DNA from 3 places in the Gordonia sp. NPDC058843 genome. Region 3 is predicted to be linked to each of the others. Evidence: riboswitches for the same ligand, from Rfam matches in the RefSeq annotation. Region 3 holds a riboswitch; each other region holds the start of a gene.
What was found. Region 3 has a riboswitch for cobalamin ahead of ACFW3F_RS22190 (FecCD family ABC transporter permease). Riboswitches for the same ligand answer to the same signal wherever they lie in the genome.
Positions count from the first base shown of each region.

Region 1: another riboswitch for cobalamin. It lies ahead of ACFW3F_RS05700 (ABC transporter substrate-binding protein); the one in region 3 lies ahead of ACFW3F_RS22190 (FecCD family ABC transporter permease).
Region 2: another riboswitch for cobalamin. It lies ahead of metE (5-methyltetrahydropteroyltriglutamate--homocysteine S-methyltransferase); the one in region 3 lies ahead of ACFW3F_RS22190 (FecCD family ABC transporter permease).

Region 1 covers NZ_JBHYNC010000005.1:134,474-140,349, forward strand. Annotated here, with positions in the region: gene ACFW3F_RS05685 (GMC family oxidoreductase N-terminal domain-containing protein) at 1-913, opposite strand, end outside; gene ACFW3F_RS05690 (flavin-containing monooxygenase) at 910-2,499, opposite strand; gene ACFW3F_RS05695 (TetR/AcrR family transcriptional regulator) at 2,480-3,073, opposite strand; cobalamin riboswitch at 3,140-3,276, shown strand; gene ACFW3F_RS05700 (ABC transporter substrate-binding protein) at 3,287-4,897, shown strand; gene ACFW3F_RS05705 (ABC transporter permease) at 4,905-5,876, shown strand, end outside; gene ACFW3F_RS05710 (ATP-binding cassette domain-containing protein) at 5,876-5,876, shown strand, end outside.
Region 2 covers NZ_JBHYNC010000021.1:22,870-28,745, reverse strand. Annotated here, with positions in the region: gene rpsM (30S ribosomal protein S13) at 1-298, opposite strand, end outside; gene rpmJ (50S ribosomal protein L36) at 510-623, opposite strand; gene infA (translation initiation factor IF-1) at 741-962, opposite strand; cobalamin riboswitch at 1,499-1,710, shown strand; gene metE (5-methyltetrahydropteroyltriglutamate--homocysteine S-methyltransferase) at 1,855-4,149, shown strand; gene ACFW3F_RS15060 (pyruvate carboxylase) at 4,278-5,876, opposite strand, start outside.
Region 3 covers NZ_JBHYNC010000049.1:8,367-14,242, forward strand. Annotated here, with positions in the region: gene ACFW3F_RS22165 (hypothetical protein) at 1-705, shown strand, start outside; gene ACFW3F_RS22170 (DUF2786 domain-containing protein) at 702-1,532, opposite strand; gene ACFW3F_RS22175 (YoaK family protein) at 1,543-2,244, opposite strand; gene ACFW3F_RS22180 (excalibur calcium-binding domain-containing protein) at 2,312-2,584, opposite strand; gene ACFW3F_RS22185 (L-lactate dehydrogenase) at 2,721-3,674, opposite strand; cobalamin riboswitch at 3,823-4,004, shown strand; gene ACFW3F_RS22190 (FecCD family ABC transporter permease) at 4,052-5,131, shown strand; gene ACFW3F_RS22195 (ABC transporter ATP-binding protein) at 5,128-5,876, shown strand, end outside.

The sequences.
Region 1 (5,876 bases), on a different contig from region 3:
CCGCCTCGGAGTTGGTGCGGACCACCTTGCCCAGGCGCGACGACAGCCCGGGCAGGTGGCCGCCCTGCTGCATGTCCAGCAGCAGCTTGTTGGTGCCGTACGTGCCGGCGGCGAACACGACGTGATCCGCGGTGACGGTGCTGCGCCCGCGGCGCGACCAGCGACGACCGGACCGGTGTGAGCCGACGACGTACCCGCCCTCCGGTCGCGGGCGGACGGAGTCCACCGTGGTCATCGGAATGACCTCGGCGCCCGCCTGTTCGGCCAGGTAGAGGTAGTTCTTGACGAGCGTGTTCTTCGCGCCCACCGGGCAGCCGGTCATACACGCGCCGCAGTCGGTGCAACCGGTGCGCGCGGGTCCCGCACCACCGAAGAAGGGGTCGTCGACGGTCTTGCCCGCCTCGCCGAAGAACACGCCGACGGGGGTGTGGACGAAGGTGCCCCCGGCGCCCATCTCCTCGGCGACCTTGCGGAACACCCGGTCGGCCGGCGTCACCTTCGGATATGTGGTCACGCCCAGCATGCGCGAGGCCTGGTCGTAATACGGGTCGAGCTCGGATGCCCAATCGGTGATCGATCCCCAGTGCGGGTCGTCGAAAAAGGCCGGGAGCGGGCGGTACAGCGTGTTCGCGTAGTTGAGCGAACCACCACCGACTCCGGCACCGGCCATGACGAGGACGTCACGGAGCAGATGCATGCGCTGTACGCCGAAGAGGCCGAGCGCGGGCGCCCAGACGTAGTCCTTGAGGCGCCAGCTCGTCTTGGGTAGATCGCTGTCGGCGAAACGCCGTCCGGATTCGATGACCGCGACGCGGTAGCCCTTCTCGGTGAGTCGCAGGGCCGCGACCGAACCGCCGAAACCGGAGCCGATGACGACGGCATCGTAGTGTTCGGGGACAGGGTTGGAACTCACGGTGCGACGGTCCTCTCGGTGTCGGATTCGGTGTCGGATTCAGTTGCGCTGGAAGTGGTGTCGGATCGGTCGAGGGGTGCGGCCGCGACGGGGATCGCGTCGTCGAAACGGTGGTCGGTGGGGTCGAACGACGACATCATCCGGCGGAAGTCGCTTGTGAACTTCGGCCACATGACCGAGTTGCGCCCGGTGGAATCGAGATACCAGCTCGAGCATCCGCCGGAATTCCACACGGTCCGTTCCAGTTCGGGGTCCAGGTCCGCGTTGTAGCTCTCCTGCGCGGACTCGGTGACCTCGAAGGCCGAATGACCGTTGCGCGACAGCTCGGAGATGGCCTTGCTCATGTAGTAGGCCTGGGGCTCCAGCATGAGCACGATCGAACTGTGCCCGAGGTTGGTGTTGGGCCCGTACAGGAAGAACAGGTTCGGGAAGCCGTGCACCTCGACCCCGCGGTAGGCGCGCGGCGACCCCGCCCATGCCTGCGCGAGGGTTCGGCCGTCGCGGCCGGTGATGGCGTGTGCGATGGGAGGCTGTGTCGGCGTGAAACCGGTCGCGAAGACAACCGTGTCGAGTTCGTGTTCCCGACCCGCGTCGTCGACGGCGCCGCGCGCGGTGAGGCGGGTGATGGCCCCGGTGACGGTGGCGTTTTCCCGTTGCAACGCCGGGAACCACTTGTTGGTCAACAGCATTCGCTTGCACCCGATGGTGTAGTCGGGGGTGAGCCGGCGACGCAGCGCGCGGTCACGCACCTGGATCCGCAGCTGTGCCAGCGCGATGGTCTTGGCGATCGGGAGCAGCTTGGGATTGCGGGCCATCATGAGGACGTAGGCCTCGCGATAGGTCCACACCATCCGCCGCACGAGTCGGTGGACACCGGGCACGCGGCGATAGAGCGCGCGTTCGAGCGTGCCGATGTTGCGGTCCATACGCGGTACGACCCAGGCGGGTGTGCGCTGGAAGACCGTGAGATGTCCGACCTCGTCGACGATCTCGGGCACGATCTGAATCGCCGACGCGCCGGTGCCGACGATCGCGACACGGCGACCGCGGAGATCGTGCGAGTGATCCCACTGGGCGGAATGGAACACGGTGCCGGTGAACTCGTCGGCACCGGCGACCGGCGGCAGCCCCGGCTCCGACAGTGCGCCCGGTGCTGCGACCAGATAGCGGCAGCGGATCTCGCCATTCGTCGTGGCCACGACCCATTGCTGCGTCGTACCGTCCCAGCGCGCCGAGGTCAGGGCGCAGTTGTACCGGATCTGGTCGGCGAAATCGGCTGCGACCGAACGTAGATAGTGGTGGATCTCGTGGCGCCGACCGTAGGTGTTGGACCAGTCCGGGTTGGGCGCGAACGACAGGGAGTACAGCGACGTCGGAACGTCGCAGGCCGCACCCGGGTAGTCGTTCTCACGCCAGACGCCGCCGGCGCCGTCCGCGCGTTCGATGGCGAGGGTCTGCAGCTGTGGATGGTCGGTACGCAGCCGATGGAGTGCGGCGAGTCCGCCGAAGCCGACGCCGACGACGAGGACATCGACGCGCTGCGGCAACGTGCTTGGACGCAGGGGATCAGGACTGAGTTCGGTCATGGGTCAGCAGTTCCTTCCAGACGGGCAGGAGATGGTCGAGTAGAGCGCGGTCGGCGTCTGGCGATCGCAGGATGCGCGAGACCGCGAGACCGCGGGCGAGTTCGATGGAGAGCTCGAGTTCGGCAGTGGTGTATCGGTCGCCGAACAACTCGGCGCAACCCACGGCGAGCGCGTCGGACACCTGCTGTTCGAGCGGGATGATCGCGGTCCGCAGGCCGACATCGCACCGGGCGGCGACCCACAATTCGAGTGCGGCGTCGAACAGCGGGCCGCTGAACGCCTCGATGAGGATCTCCAATCCCTCGTCACCGGTGCGCGGACGGGACAGGATCTCGGCGAGACGACGCTCGACGAGGTGCCCAACCGCCGCAACCACCAGGGACTCCCGGGTGGGGAAGTGGTGCAGGAGCGCGCCCCGCGAGATGCCCGCGCGGCGGTTCACCTCCTGCGTCGTGGTGGCTGCGTAACCGACGTCGACGAGGGCATCGACCGCGGCGTCGAGAATGAGCGCACGCGTGGTCGCGGTGCGTTCGGCCTGCGTGCGTCGGCGCGGGGCTCGGGTGGGCTCGGTCACATCGGCGACGATAGCACAAACAGTCCGGACTGCTTGTAAGTTTTCGTATAAGTCGCCGACCTGGCAGGCAAGTGCGATGTCGTGATTGTCCACTCCGTACGATGTCCGAGACGCAAGGGAACCCGGTGAGAATCCGGGGCTGTCCCGCAACTGTGACCCGACCTCGATCGGGAAGCCAGATCGCTTGCGTCTTCGCGACCCACGAGGATGGACATGAAAAATTCAAGATCGACAGCTGCGCACGCAGCTCCCGTATTCACCCGGCGCGGGCTGCTGCGCGGAGCCGGCGGGATCGCCGGCCTGGCCGGACTCGGTGCGGTGGGGCTTCTCACCGGTTGTGCCGACCGGCCGAGCCCGGCAGGCGCCCCGAGCGGGGGCACCCCGGTCCCGGGCGGCACGCTCCGCGTGGTCTTCGCGGGGACCTCGGCGACCGCCGATGTGCTCGACCCGCACGTCGTCGGCCACTCGGCCGGCGGAGCGCTCTCCAAAGCGGTGTGGGATCACCTCGTCGACTACAACAACGATCTCACCCTCGACTATCGGCTCGCCGAGTCCCTGGAACCGAACGCTGACGGCTCCCAGTGGCGGATGGGGTTGCGCCGCGGCGTCGAATTCAGTGACGGTTCACCGTTCACGTCCCGCGACGTGATGTGGAGTCTCGAGCGCATGCTCGACGAGGAGAAACCGTCGGCCGGCGACCTGGACATCATCGACTTCTCCCGCACCCGCCCCGACGGTGACCACGCCGTCGTGGTGTCGATGAAAGAGCCTGTCGCGGACTTCGGTTCGGTCCTCGCCGGCTGGTACGTCTACGTGATCAAGTACGGTACAACCGAATTCACGCCGTCCTCGCTTCCGGTGGGGACCGGCCCGTTCGTCCTGCAGTCGTGGTCGCCGGGTGACCGGTCGGTGCTGACCCGTAACGACAAGCACTGGGATCGGCGGCCGCACCTCGAGGGGCTGGAGATCCTCCAGGTCGCCGAAGCCGACGCCAGGTTCAACGCGTTCGGCTCGCAGGAGGCCGACGTCGTCTACGAACTGTCCCCGGCGCAGGGCAACATCTTGCGATCGCAGTCCGACGTCTACCTCGTCACGCCGCCGGTGGGCACGATGAGCTCGTTCACGATGCGCACCGACCTCGCGCCGTTCGACGATCCGCGAGTGCGGGAGGCGCTCAAACTGGCGGTGGACCGGCAGGCGATGGTCGACAAGGTGTACTACGGTTTCGCCGAGGTCGGCAACGACCTGTACGGCAAGGGTGCGCCGTTCTACGCCGACATGCCGCAACGGTCGTACGACCCGGAACGGGCTCGACGCCTGCTTCGGGAGGCGGGCAAGGAGAACCTCGTCGTCACCCTGCACACCGCGGACGTCAGTCCCGGCCAGTTGGAGTCGGCGACCCTGTTCGCCGAGCAGGCCAAGGCCGCCGGGATCACCGTGAACCTGGCCGTCGAGCCGGGCGACACCTACTTCTCCCAGGTCGTCGGGTCCAAGCCGCTGACCCAATCCGGTTGGTGGAACTACAGTCTCGACTACTTCTACGGGCAGACTCTCACCTCGGATGCGCCGGCCAACGCGACCGGATGGCGCCGTCCCCAGTGGGACGCGACCTTCGCCCAGGCTCGCGCCGAGATGGATCCGGCTCGTCGCGGGGAGCTGTACCAGGAACTGCAGGACGAACTCTGGAACGACAGCGGCTACCTCGTCCACAGTTTCGCCTTGCAACCGACGGGCGTTCGCAACACCGTGCAAGGCATCACCGACGGGGTCCCCGGCACCGGACAGTGGGCCTCCTTCACGGGCACCTGGCTCCAGCAGCGCTAGGCGAGCCGTGTTGCGGTATGTCGCGGGCCGACTCGCCGGGGCGCTGGCCGTGCTTGTCGTGGTGGCGGTGTCGATCTTCGTGCTGTTCGAACTGCTGCCGGGTGATGCGGCCACGACCCGGATGTCGAGAGGTGCCGCGGGCCAGGCGGATCCGGCGCAGGTGGCCGCGCTGCGGGCCGAGTTGGGACTGGACCGTCCGGCGTTCGTGCGGTTCGTCGAGTGGGCGGGTGGCTTCCTCTCCGGCGACCTGGGGGTCTCGCAGCTCTCAGGCCGCCCGGTCGCCGAGATCCTGGACGGGCGCCTGGCGAATTCGGCCGTGCTCGCTGTCGTCACCGTCGTCGTCCTCGTGCCGGTGGCGTTGGCGATCGGCGTGGCCGCCGGCGCGCGGCCGGGTTCGCGATGGGACAGGTTGCTCAGTACCGCGGCGCTCGCGGCGGAATCCGTTCCGGCGTTCGTGGTCGGGGTCGTACTCATCGCCTGGGTGGCGATCGGGATGGGTGTGCTGCCCGCGGTCTCGCTCGTACCGGCAGGCACCTCGGCGCTCGACCGTCCGGAAGTGCTGGTACTGCCGGTGATGTGCCTGCTCATCGGGCTCGCGCCGCATCCCGTGCGACTCGTCCGTGCGCAGATGGCGGAAACGATGCGCACGCCGTACATCTCGGCGGCACGCGCGAACGGGGTCGGCGAGTTCCGTCTCGTCGTGCGCCATGCGGCACCCAACGCGATCTCGGCGTCGGTCCAACCGCTGGCCGGAGCTGTCGTCGGGCTCGTCGGCGGCATCGCGGTCATCGAGATCGTGTTCGCGTATCCGGGTGTGGCGCATGAACTCCTGCGGGCCATCTCCGGACGCGATCTGATCTTCGTGCAGTCGGTGGCCGTGCTGCTGGCCGCGTACGGACTCCTCGTCTACCTTCTCGCCGACCTCGTGGCGCTCGGATCGTCGCCGGCTGCGCGTGCCGTCATCGGACGGAGGCGTTCA
Region 2 (5,876 bases), on a different contig from region 3:
CACGAACGGGCAGGCCACGACGGTGGCGCAGACCCTGGTAGCAGCCGATCTCGATCTTGCGACGGATATCGGCCTGCACCTCGCGACGCAGGTCACCCTCGACCTTCACCGAGGCTTCGATGTACTCACGCAGCTTCGAGACGTCTGCGTCGGTGAGATCCTTGGCTCGCAGGTCGGGGCTCAGGCCCGTTCCCTCGAGGATCTCCTTGGAGGTGGTACGCCCAACTCCGTAGATGTAGGTCAGTGCGATCTCCAGCCGCTTCTCGCGGGGGAGATCCACACCAGCAACACGTGCCATGTGGCGGATTTCCTTTTCGATTTCTCAGAGGTCTGCTCCCAGTCCGTCCCGCGAGCTGGTGCCGAACCGTGTGTCCGGCCTCGTGGGCTCCGGCCTCTGATCCGGAGGTAGGCGGTGACGCGTCTGTCGCCGCTGGTGTTGAGAGGTCCTTGGATATTCAGTTGTCGGTCTTCAGTTGTTCTGACTCAAGCGACCCGGAGGGTGCGCGTGATCAGCCCTGACGCTGCTTGTGACGCAGGTTCTCGCAGATCACCATGACCCGACCGTTGCGGCGGATCACCTTGCACTTCTCGCAGATCGGCTTGACGCTCGGCTGAACCTTCACGTCAATCTCTCCTGCTCGGCTCGCCCGCGCGCACGCCGAAACGGCCGTACACGTGGGTGTCGGTCTCCTCCCGGACGGATGTCCGAGAAGCCTGTCCCCGGCAACGCCGGGAAAGTCCTACTTGTAGCGGTACACGATTCGCCCACGAGCCAGGTCGTAGGGCGAGAGTTCCACGACGACCCGGTCCTCGGGCAGGATGCGGATGTAGTGCTGCCGCATCTTGCCGCTGATGTGGGCGAGAACCTTGTGCCCGTTCTCCAACTCAATACGAAACATCGCATTGGGCAGGGGTTCGATCACTCGACCCTCGACCTCGATGGCCCCGTCTTTCTTCGCCATGTCCTCCGCGATTCCTGGCCGTGACCACGACATCTCGACGATGCTGCGGCCGTTGGCCGGGTTGAATCAGTGTTTGTCCGTTAGGGTGTTGGCACCGGTCCGCGAGGACCTGTACCCGGTGCGAATCAGCCGGACCCGCGTGCTGACACGCCGATGCCCGGCACGCGATGCGCACCGACGATCCATGTTACGCGAACTGCGGGAACACTCCAAATGCGTCCGGGCACCACGAGGGGCCGATGACGGCGAGGACCGATGACATGGGCACTGTCGACGAGTACTTGGCCGAACTCGACCCCGCCGACCGCGAGGTCATCCGGCACATCTACGACCTCGCCCGTGGGGCACGGTAGGGTTTCCAGCCCGACTCCCCTCCGGCCCGACACCCCTCCGTCGGACGACGCGATCCGCGCGATGATGACCTTCCGTCGCGATCAGATCGACGGCTGACCATCGCCTCGTCGCACCTCCGGTGTGGCGGCTCGGCTTTCCTGGGTTAGGGTCGACGACGCATGTGGTTCGCCGCGTCGGAGATCGTTTCGGTTCCCTTCCGCGGCGTCGAGTCGCCGGCGTCACGTCGGCGGACGAGAGGGAATCCGGTTCGAATCCGGAGCTGTCCCCGCAGCGGTATGCCGTAACGACCACCGTCATCAGCACTGGGCTCCGGCCTGGGAAGCGACGGTCAGTAGGAATCTCGATCGAGATGCGACGGCGAGCCCGAAGACCTGCCAGGTGTACCGGACGCGCCGCGTCCGGTGGCTCGCCGCCTCGAGGACTGGGCGCAGGTCGAACCGGTGATCGTCGCGCGCTCTCTGCTGCCGTGACGTGGCCCGATCGATCTCACCTGCTGGGCGGTGAACCATCCGCCCGTCAGTAGGAGAAGTCGACTCACATGTCCGACACCGTCCGCCGCGACTCCGCGGCACCGTTCACGACCACCGTTCTCGGTACCGCACGCATCGGTCCCCGGCGAGAGCTGAAGAGGGCCGTCGAAGGCTATTGGGCCGGTCGTATCGACCGCACCGAACTCACGAAGGTGGCGCAACGTCTGCGCCACGACCAGTGGGTCCAGCTCACCCAGGCCGGGCACGACTCGATCCCGGTCAACACGTTCTCGTACTACGACCAGGTGCTCGACACCTCGGTCCTGCTCAACGCGCTACCGCCCAGGTTCGCCGGCATCGACGATCCCCTCGACCGATATTTTGCAGCGGCGCGCGGCACCGCCGAGGTCACTCCGCTGGAGATGACCAAGTGGTTCGACACCAACTACCACTACCTGGTCCCGGAGATCGGCCCGTCGACCACGTTCTCGCTGAATCCCGACAAGGTGCTGGCCGAGGTTGCCGAGGCCAGGGAACTGGGTATCCCGGCCCGTCCGGTGATCGTCGGGCCGGTGACGTTCCTGGCGCTGTCCAAGGCGGTGGACGGCGCGAGCGCACCGCTCGATCGCCTCGACGAGCTGGTCCCGATCTACCGCGACCTCTTGACCCGGCTGGCCGAGGCCGGCGTCGACTGGGTCCAGCTGGACGAACCAGTCCTGGTCACCGACGCAGCCGCGGACCTGGGGCCTCGAGCCGAATCGGTGTACAACGCCCTGGGCTCGCACGACCGGCGTCCTGCCATCGCGGTGGCAACGTACTTCGGTGACGCCGGTGATCGATTGGCACACCTGGCGCGGACACCGATCGAGGCCGTCGCCGTCGACCTCGTCGAAGGCGCGGTCGAGACCGTGGCCGGCACCCCCGGTCTGGCGGACAAACTCCTGATCGCCGGCATCGTGGACGGCCGCAACGTGTGGCGCACCGACCTGGACAAGGCCGCCGCGACGCTGGCCACCGTCCTCGGGTCCGCTCGATCGGTCGCCGTGTCGACGTCGTGCTCGACCTTGCACGTCCCCTACACCCTGGACGCCGAGGACGAACTCGACACCAACCTTCGCGGCTGGCTGGCGTTCGCCGCCGAGAAATTCCGCGAGGTCTCGGTGTTGTCGTCGGCACTGCGCGAGGGCCGTGCCGCGCAGGCTGTGGCGTTCGCCGAGAGCGCGATGGCGTTGGCCAGCCGCGCCACCGACCCTCGCCTGCACAACGCCGAAGTCCGCGCGCGTCTGGACGCGGTGACCGACACCGACGCCACGCGCGGTCCGGCCGAGAGCCGTCTGTCCGCCCAGCAGGAACGCCTGGGGTTGCCACCGCTGCCGACCACCACGATCGGCTCGTACCCGCAGACCGCTGCCATCCGGCTGGCGCGAGCCGCGCTGCGGTCGGGCGAGATCGATCAGGCCGAGTACGTGAACCGGATGAAGGCGGAGATCGCCGACGTCGTGGCACTGCAGGAGTCGGTCGGCCTGGATGTGTTGGTGCACGGGGAACCCGAGCGCAATGACATGGTGCAGTACTTCGCCGAGCAGTTCGACGGCTATTTCGCCACCGCCAACGGCTGGGTACAGTCCTACGGCTCGCGGTGCGTACGCCCACCGATCCTCTACGGCGATGTCGCTCGTCCCGCGCCGATGACCGTCGACTGGATCACCTACGCCCAGACACTGACCGGCAAGCCGGTCAAGGGAATGCTGACCGGCCCGGTGACGATCCTTGCCTGGTCGTTCGTTCGCAACGACCAGCCACTGTCGACATCTGCCGATCAGATCGCACTGGCCATCCGTGACGAGACCGTCGATCTGGAAACGGCAGGGGTCGGGATCATCCAGGTCGACGAGCCGGCGCTGCGCGAGTTGCTGCCGCTACGCAACGCCGACAAGCCCGCTTACCTGCACTGGGCCGTGCGGGCATTCCGCATCGCGACCTCGGGGGTCCGCGACGACACCCAGATCCACACCCACCTGTGCTACTCGGAGTTCGGCGAGGTCATCGGTGCGATCGCCGACCTCGACGCCGACGTCACCTCGATCGAGGCGGCGCGCTCGCACATGGAAGTCCTCGACGACCTCGACGAGGCCGGCTTCCGCAACGCGGTCGGCCCGGGTGTCTACGACATCCACTCACCACGTGTGCCCGAGCAGGACGAGATCTTCACGGCCCTGTCCTCGGCGATGTCGAGCGTCGGCACCGCGCGCCTGTGGGTCAACCCGGACTGCGGACTGAAGACCCGCGGGACCCCGGAGGTGGTCGAATCGCTCACCAACATGGTTGCCGCGGCAGCGCGCCTGCGCGAGACGATCTCCTGACGATCGCGCCGAACGGGCTCGCCGATCACCGGTTCCACGACTGATCACGGCCGTCGCACTCACTGAGAGTGCGACGGCCGTGATCATCTGGGGCCACCGTCCTCATGCGGCCTCGGAGCGCCTGTGCGTCAACCGATCTCGATCAACAGGTCGCCGGGGACGACCTGGGTGACCGACTCGATGGCGACCCGCGCGACCGTGCCACCGACGGGCGCGGTGATGGTGGCCTCCATCTTCATCGCCTCGATGGTGCCGATGGCCGCGCCGGCAGCGATCTCGTCGCCGACGCCGACCGTCAGGGACACGACACCGGCGAACGGAGCACCGATGTGGCGCGGGTTGGCCCGGTCGGCCTTCTCTGCGGCGGCCACCTCGGCGTCGACCGACCGGTCACGCACCTGCACCGGCCGAAGTTGCCCGTTGAGGATGCACATGACGGTGCGCATGCCTTTGTCGTCGGGTTCGCTGATCGCTTCGAGTCCGATGAGCAGCTCCACGCCCGGTTCGAGTTCGACGCGGTGCTCCTCGCCGTAGCGCAAGCCGTAGAAGAACTGGTTCGCCGACAATCGTGAGGTGTCGCCGTAGGTGTCGTGATGGTCGCCGAACTCCTTGGTGGGGCCGGGGAAGAGGAGCCGGTTGAGAGTGTGCTGCCGCTCGCGGCCCGGTGTGTCCAGTGCTCCCGAGTCCTCGTCCGAGAGGTTCCCGGACACCGGCGCCGAATCGGCTCGGCCCTCCAGCGCGACCGTGCGTAGCGGTTCCGGCCACCCGCCGGCCGGGTCGCCGAGCTCGCCGCGCAGGAATCCGACGACCGAATCCGGGATGTCGTGGGAACGCGGATCGGCGGCGAACTCCTCGGCCGTGATCCCACTGCCCACCAGCGCCAGGGCGAGATCACCGACGACCTTCGACGACGGCGTGACCTTGATCAGCCTGCCCAACATGCGGTCGGCCGCGGCATAGGCCTGCTCGACCGCCTCGAACCGGTTGCCGAGTCCGAGTGCGATGGCCTGCTGTCGCAGGTTCGACAACTGTCCGCCAGGGATCTCGTGCGTGTAGACGCGGCCGGTCGGCGCCGGTAGTCCGGATTCGAACGGGGCATACACCTTGCGCAACGCCTCCCAGTACGGTTCGAGATCGCACACCGCCTGGAGATCGAGGCCGGTGTCGCGCTCGGAATGCGCGGCCGCGGCCACGATCGCCGACAGTGCCGGCTGGCTGGTGGTGCCGGCCAGCGCGGCACTGGCACCGTCGACCGCCGATGCGCCGGCCTGCCAGGCCGCCAGATAGGTCGCCAACTGCCCACCGGGGGTGTCGTGGGTGTGCACGTGCACCGGCAGGTCGAACTCACGGCTCAACGCCGACACCAGTGTCGTCGCAGCGGGGGCACGCAGCAGTCCCGCCATGTCCTTGACGGCCAGAATGTGTGCACCGGCGTCGACTATCTGTTCGGCCAGGCGTAGGTAGTAGTCCAGCGTGTAGAGATCCTCGGCGGGGTTCGCCAGATCACCGGTGTACGACATGGCGACCTCGGCGACCGCGGTTCCCGTCTCGCGGACCGCATCGATCGCCGGGCGCATCGCGTCGATGTTGTTGAGCGCGTCGAAGATCCGGAAGATGTCGATGCCGGTGGCGGTCGCCTCGGCGACGAACGCCGTGGTCACCTTCGACGGGTACGGGGTGTATCCGACGGTGTTCGCACCGCGCAGCAACATCTGGAGACAGATGTT
Region 3 (5,876 bases):
GACACGCCCACGATCGACGACCCGACCTCGGCCACGACCTTCGGGATCATCGGTGCGCTGATGACCATCGCCGGCGCCACCTCCCTGTCACGTGCCCTGGGCCGAATGTATGTGTCGATCTGGGACGTCGCCAAACTGCCGTGGAGCAGCTTCTGGCGGTGGGTCGTCGTCGTCTTCCTCATCCCCGCCGCGGTCACCGCGCAAGGTCTCTCCACCGGATTGCAGGCCACGACGCTCTTCGGGGTCCATCTCGGCGACAGCGGCGTACTCGGGATCGCGCTGGTTCTCGCGGTGACGCTGCTGATCTGGTCGGCCACGTTCACCGCGATCCCCCGGCTCCTGGTGTCGTCGCAGGTACCGATGAAGCTGCTCGTCCTGAACGGACTCGGCACCGGCCTGCTCATCACCGTGCTGCTCGCCGGTAGCCGCATCGCCCTGCCCACCTTCGCCGCCGGCACGATCCGCAGCTACGGCACCCTCGGCATCGTCTTCGTCGCGATCAGCTGGCTGTTCGTGTTCGCGTTGATCCTCGTCGTCACCGCGATCGTGGTGCACGCCGCGGCGACGGACGAGGGCCGCGTCGGTCGGTGGGTGCGGCGATGGGCGGGCACTCCGACACCCTTCGCCCCGACACTGACCGTGGCCTGGTACGACCGTCCCACTCCTGGTTGTGCCGAGGACTCTCCCGCGACGGTCGAGCACTAGCCCTCGAGCGCTCCTCGAGCACCGCCGAACTCGCGGTCGGCACCGATCTTTGCCCGTCGTCCCGCATGGTCGCCGGCGCGGCGCGCGGCCTCCGAATATCCAGCGGACGCGCTCGACGGTCGCCAGGTGCCGCGCGCGCTCGACTCCGTCCGGTAGTAGTCGGTCACCTCGATCTCTTTGTTGCGCAATGCGACCGCCGTCGAGCGAGTGGAGTCACCGGAGTCGCGTTCGGCGGCGATCGCCTCCGCGCGAGCCGCGTCACGTGCCTCGGTGAGACGTTTACCGATGCGTTCGGCGAACGCCGACTGGAAGTTGAGCCGCGCGGTGATCGGCGACAACGGTTTTTCCTCGATCACCCGTCGGGCACGCCACCCGCTCCCCCGGGTGACGACCCGCGCGAACGTCTCGCCTTTGTAGGCCCCCGACCGCAGGTAGGCATCACTGGCCGCGACCATCTGCACGATCAGCGAGGTGTAGAGCGCCTCGCACGCGTCGATGTCGGCTTCGTAGCCGTAGGCGAGAACGAATGTCGAGTTGCTCGCCACGTCGACGGTCACATCATTGGCGGCCGTGATCGCCACGAACAGCTGAACGTAAGTGCGTAGTCCGCGCTTACCGGGTTCGCCGATGGCGATCTGGCGGCTGATCGGTGTGACCTTCTTGCGCGCGGAAGGATCGTGGGCGCGTGCCACGGCCAGGTCTATCGACGAAGCCGTGGCGAGCCGTTGGGCCGCCTGCATGAAGGTCTCGGCCTCGTGCTCGTTGTCGGTGTTCTCCGCCTGACGGAGAAGTGCCGAGATCCGGGTGAGCAGCTTGTCGTCGCGCATATGTTTCAGACTATCCAGCGGCCCGATCGGTTCCATCCGACCGCGAATTGCCTCGGGACGACGTCTCGGCGACGCGAAGGACCAGGGCGCCGGCGGCGATCAGGACCCCGGCCCACAGCCCGGCAACTCCCCACTGTTGTTCCGCGAATCCCCCGCACACCGCACCGAGCACGAACACCGGCCACATCCAGAAGACCGCCAGCCACGCCCACGGTCGATCGGTGCCCAGTGACGCGACGAGTTCGTGCGCGGATCTCACCAGCGTGCCCGTGACATAGGTCAGGCCGCCCTGCACCGTCGACGAGTGTGAGAGCGCCGAGTTGATCGCGCCGGTGGCCATCGCCACGACAATCATCCCGGCGGTCGGCGATGCGGTGAGCGCGACGACGGTGCCCAGGAGAAGGGTGGCGGTCACGGCGGCCAGGACCAAGACCGGAGCTTGCTTCCCGCCCCAGCGACTGATCGCGCCGCCGCCCACGGCTCCGACGAAGAAAGCCACGACAAGCCCGCCGACGACGGCGATCGCGGACCACCGTCCGGCCGCCGTCGACGCTCCCATGATGGTGGAGTTGCCGGACATGAAGGCGACGAAGCTGCCCTTGAGCACGAAGAACGCGATGGCGTCGATCAACCCGGCCAGGAACAGCAGCGACGCCGCGATCGTGACGTCGATGTGTCCGCTGCCCGGGTATCTGCCGCGTGGAGCCGCCATGGGCACGAATCTAACGCCGCGCCCCGGACCGTCGCAGGGAGGCGGCCTCGTCAGCGGCTGATCGCGCTCAGCGCTTCTCGCAGGCGATGCCGTCCTTGTCGCGGTCACTCTCGGTGTTGGCGTCGTACAGATCGTCGTCGACGGTGAAGGTCGTGACCGGGGTACCCGACGTCGAGTCGACGGCTCCGGTCTTGCCGACACCATGCGGATAGTCGGCGTTGAGTTCGGAGCAGTTGGCGTAGTCGGTCGCCGCCGAGGCGGGTGCCGCCATCATCAGCGGAGCGATCGTCATGGACGCCGCAGCCAGGAATCCGAGGACCATCTTTCGTGAGCAACGCATCGTGCTTGACCTTCTTCTGTGTGTCCCCCGACACCTCATCGTGACGAGGTGACAGTACGGGGTCGCATCGTCGAAAGTCGCACTCATCGTGAAGATTGGTCCGGCCGATGGACACAGTGGTCTCGGAGCCCACCCCCTAGAACCCGAACCGCGCCTGCATCCCGCGCAGCGTCTCCGCCGACGCCAGCAGACCCGCTCGCTCTGATTCCGACAACGGGACATCGAGCCGTGTCTGCGCGCCGCCGCGGTCGACCACCGTCGGCAGCGAGAGACACACACCGTCGAGCCCCTCGATGCCGTCGGTGCGCGTCGATACCGGCAACACCCGGTGCTCGTTGTTCAGGATCGCCTCGACGATGCGTGTCGACGCCAGACCGATCGCATAGTTCGTGGCCCCCTTGCCCTCGATGATGGTGTAAGCGGCGTGGACCACCTCGTGGTGGATACGTTCGCGCGCAACGGCATCCAGCGCCGGTCGACCGGGGAGCGGTTTCCACGACGTCAGCGGTACCCCACCGATCGTCGCCGAACTCCACAGCGGGATCTCGGTGTCGCCGTGCTCGCCGGCGATGTAGGAGTGCACGCTCTGCACCGCGACCCCGCAGTGCTGCGCGAGCAGGAACCGCAGTCGCGACGAGTCGAGAACGGTGCCCGAACCGAAGACCTGACTGGGCGACAATCCGCTGATCTCCTGGGCCGCGTAGGTGACGATGTCGACCGGGTTGGTGACCATCACATAGATCGCATCCGGGGCCACCGCGAGGACCCCCGGCAAGATGGCACGCGTCAGATCGATTGTCGCCTCGGCCAATTCGAGGCGCGACTGACCGGGCTTCTGCTTCGCGCCGGCGGTGAACACCACCACGTCGGCGTCCGCGCACACCGACACGTCGTCGGACCCGATGATGTCCGCACGCGGGACGAACTCGAGCCCGTGAGACATGTCCAGCACCTCAGCGGTCACCTTGGCGGCGTCGATGTCGAGGAGTGCGATCGTCCGCGCGACACCCCGGATCAGGGACGAATACGCGATCGCGGTGCCCACCGCGCCCGCCCCGATGATGGCCAGCTTCGTGTCTCGTACGTCCATCGGTTCACCGTTCCGCGTCGGGGTCATCGATCGTCTGGACTCAGCCTAAAGGGGGCGGTAGGAAACCTGCGGGGTTGATGTCGCGCATCGTTGCGCCCAGAGCCACGGCTCGCGACATCTGGCTCACGTGTCGCGGATCGTTGCTGGTAGGTTCAGCCGCGAGAACGGTCACACCCGCACACGTGGGTGTCAGGGAACCCGGTGCGAATCCGGGACTGGCGCGCAGCGGTATGGGGGACGGATTCGGCACAAGCCACTGGGGCGACCCGGGAAGGCGTCGGCTCCGGACGAACCCGAGTCCGAATACCGGCCGCTCTCGCTCGAGTCCACCGTGTATCTCGCGCACAGATACCCAGACCGTAAGGCCGTACCAGTCCGTGTCCCGTCGTACCGACGGCACGACCGAGATCGCCACCGCATCGTCGGTTCGGCGACTCCCGTCGACGCCGCTAGCCGCAGCACTGCTCGTCCTCACCCTCCTCAGCATCGCGCTGGCCACCGCGTTCGGCGCCGAGACCATCCCCGTCGGCGACGTGTGGCACACCGTCATCGGTCGCGTGACCGGAGCGGAACTCGACTCGGCGCACGCCGTGATCATCTGGGATCTCCGCCTGCCCCGGTCCGTCCTGGCCGCGCTCGTCGGAGCCGGGCTCGCATTGGCTGGTGCGCTCATGCAGGCCCTGGTCCGCAACCCGCTCGCCGAGCCCTACCTGCTGGGTGTGTCCGCCGGTGCCGCCGTCGGGGCCACCGCCGTCATGACGCTCGGCGTGCTCACCGGCCTCGGGGTGTGGGCGCTCTCCGGCGGCGCGCTCCTCGGTGCGCTCGCCGCCACCGTCACGGTGTATCTGGTCGCTCGCGCACAGGGCGGGCTCACCGCACTGCGGCTCATCCTGTCCGGAGTGGTGTTGTCGTCGGCGTTCATGGCGTTGTCGTCACTACTGGTGTTCACCGCCGCCGACCCGCACGCCGCCGACAACGTGATGTTCTGGATGCTGGGCAGCGTCGCGGGGGCCACCTGGGCGAAGGTGCAGATCGCCGGAACGGTCGTCGTGGTCACCGTGATCGCGATGCTCGCCATCCACTCCTGGCTCGACGCCTATGCGGCCGGCACGGACACCGCGACGTCACTCGGCGTCCCGGTGCGGGCGATGCGCAACGCGCTGTTCGGGATTCAGGCCGTCCTGGTCGGCGTGCTCGTGGCCGTCGCCGGCGGCATCGGCTTCGTGGGTCTCATCGTCCCGCATGCCGCCCGGCTTCTGGTCGGCGCCACCCACCGGGCGATGCTGCCGGTGGCGGTCTGCGGCGGCGCACTGTTCCTGGTGTGGGTCGACGTCATCTCCCGGGTGGCCGCCGCGCCACGCGAGATGCCCCTCGGCATCGTGACCGGTCTGATCGGCGCGCCGATCTTCCTGTTCCTCATGGGCCGACGCCAGTATGTGTTCGGCGGTGGCTCATGACGAGTTCACCACGAGTCGAGTCGATGGCGTTGCGCACGAACGCGCTCGGCTGCAGGCGGGGCGGTCGCGTCATCCTGCGGAACGTCGATCTCGACGTGCCGGCGGGCACCCGACTGGCCATCGTCGGTCCCAACGGTGCGGGCAAGAGCACCCTGTTGCGCACGCTGTGCGGTCTCGAACGTCCGGTCGCAGGCACCGTCGAGGTGGGCGGTGACGACCTGCATCACATCCCGTCCCGACGCCGCGCGATGTCGATAGCGGTGGTGGGCCAAGAGGAACAACCGTCCGCTGAACTGACGGTCGCCGAAGCGGTCGGCCTCGGCCGGACCCCGTACCGGTCGGCGTGGTCCACCGGGAGCTCCGACGATTCGACGGTGGTCGGTGACGTTCTGGCACAGGTCGGCCTCGACGGTTGGGGTTCTCGTGCATGCACCCAGCTATCCGGCGGTGAACGACACCGCGTCGTCCTCGCCCGCGCACTCGCGCAGCAGACCCCGATCCTGGTGCTCGACGAACCGACCAATCATCTGGACGCCGCGTGGCGTCTGCGGCTCATGGAGATCCTCGACGAGCTCGACGCCACCGTCCTCGCGGCTATGCACGACCTGGATCTTGTCCTCCGTCACTTCGATTCCGTCGCAGTGGTTTCCGACGGTGGAGTGGTCGCGCACGGACCACCGATCGAGGTGCTGACGCCGGATCTGCTGGCGGACGTCTTCGAGGTCTCCGGGACCGTCGTCACCCA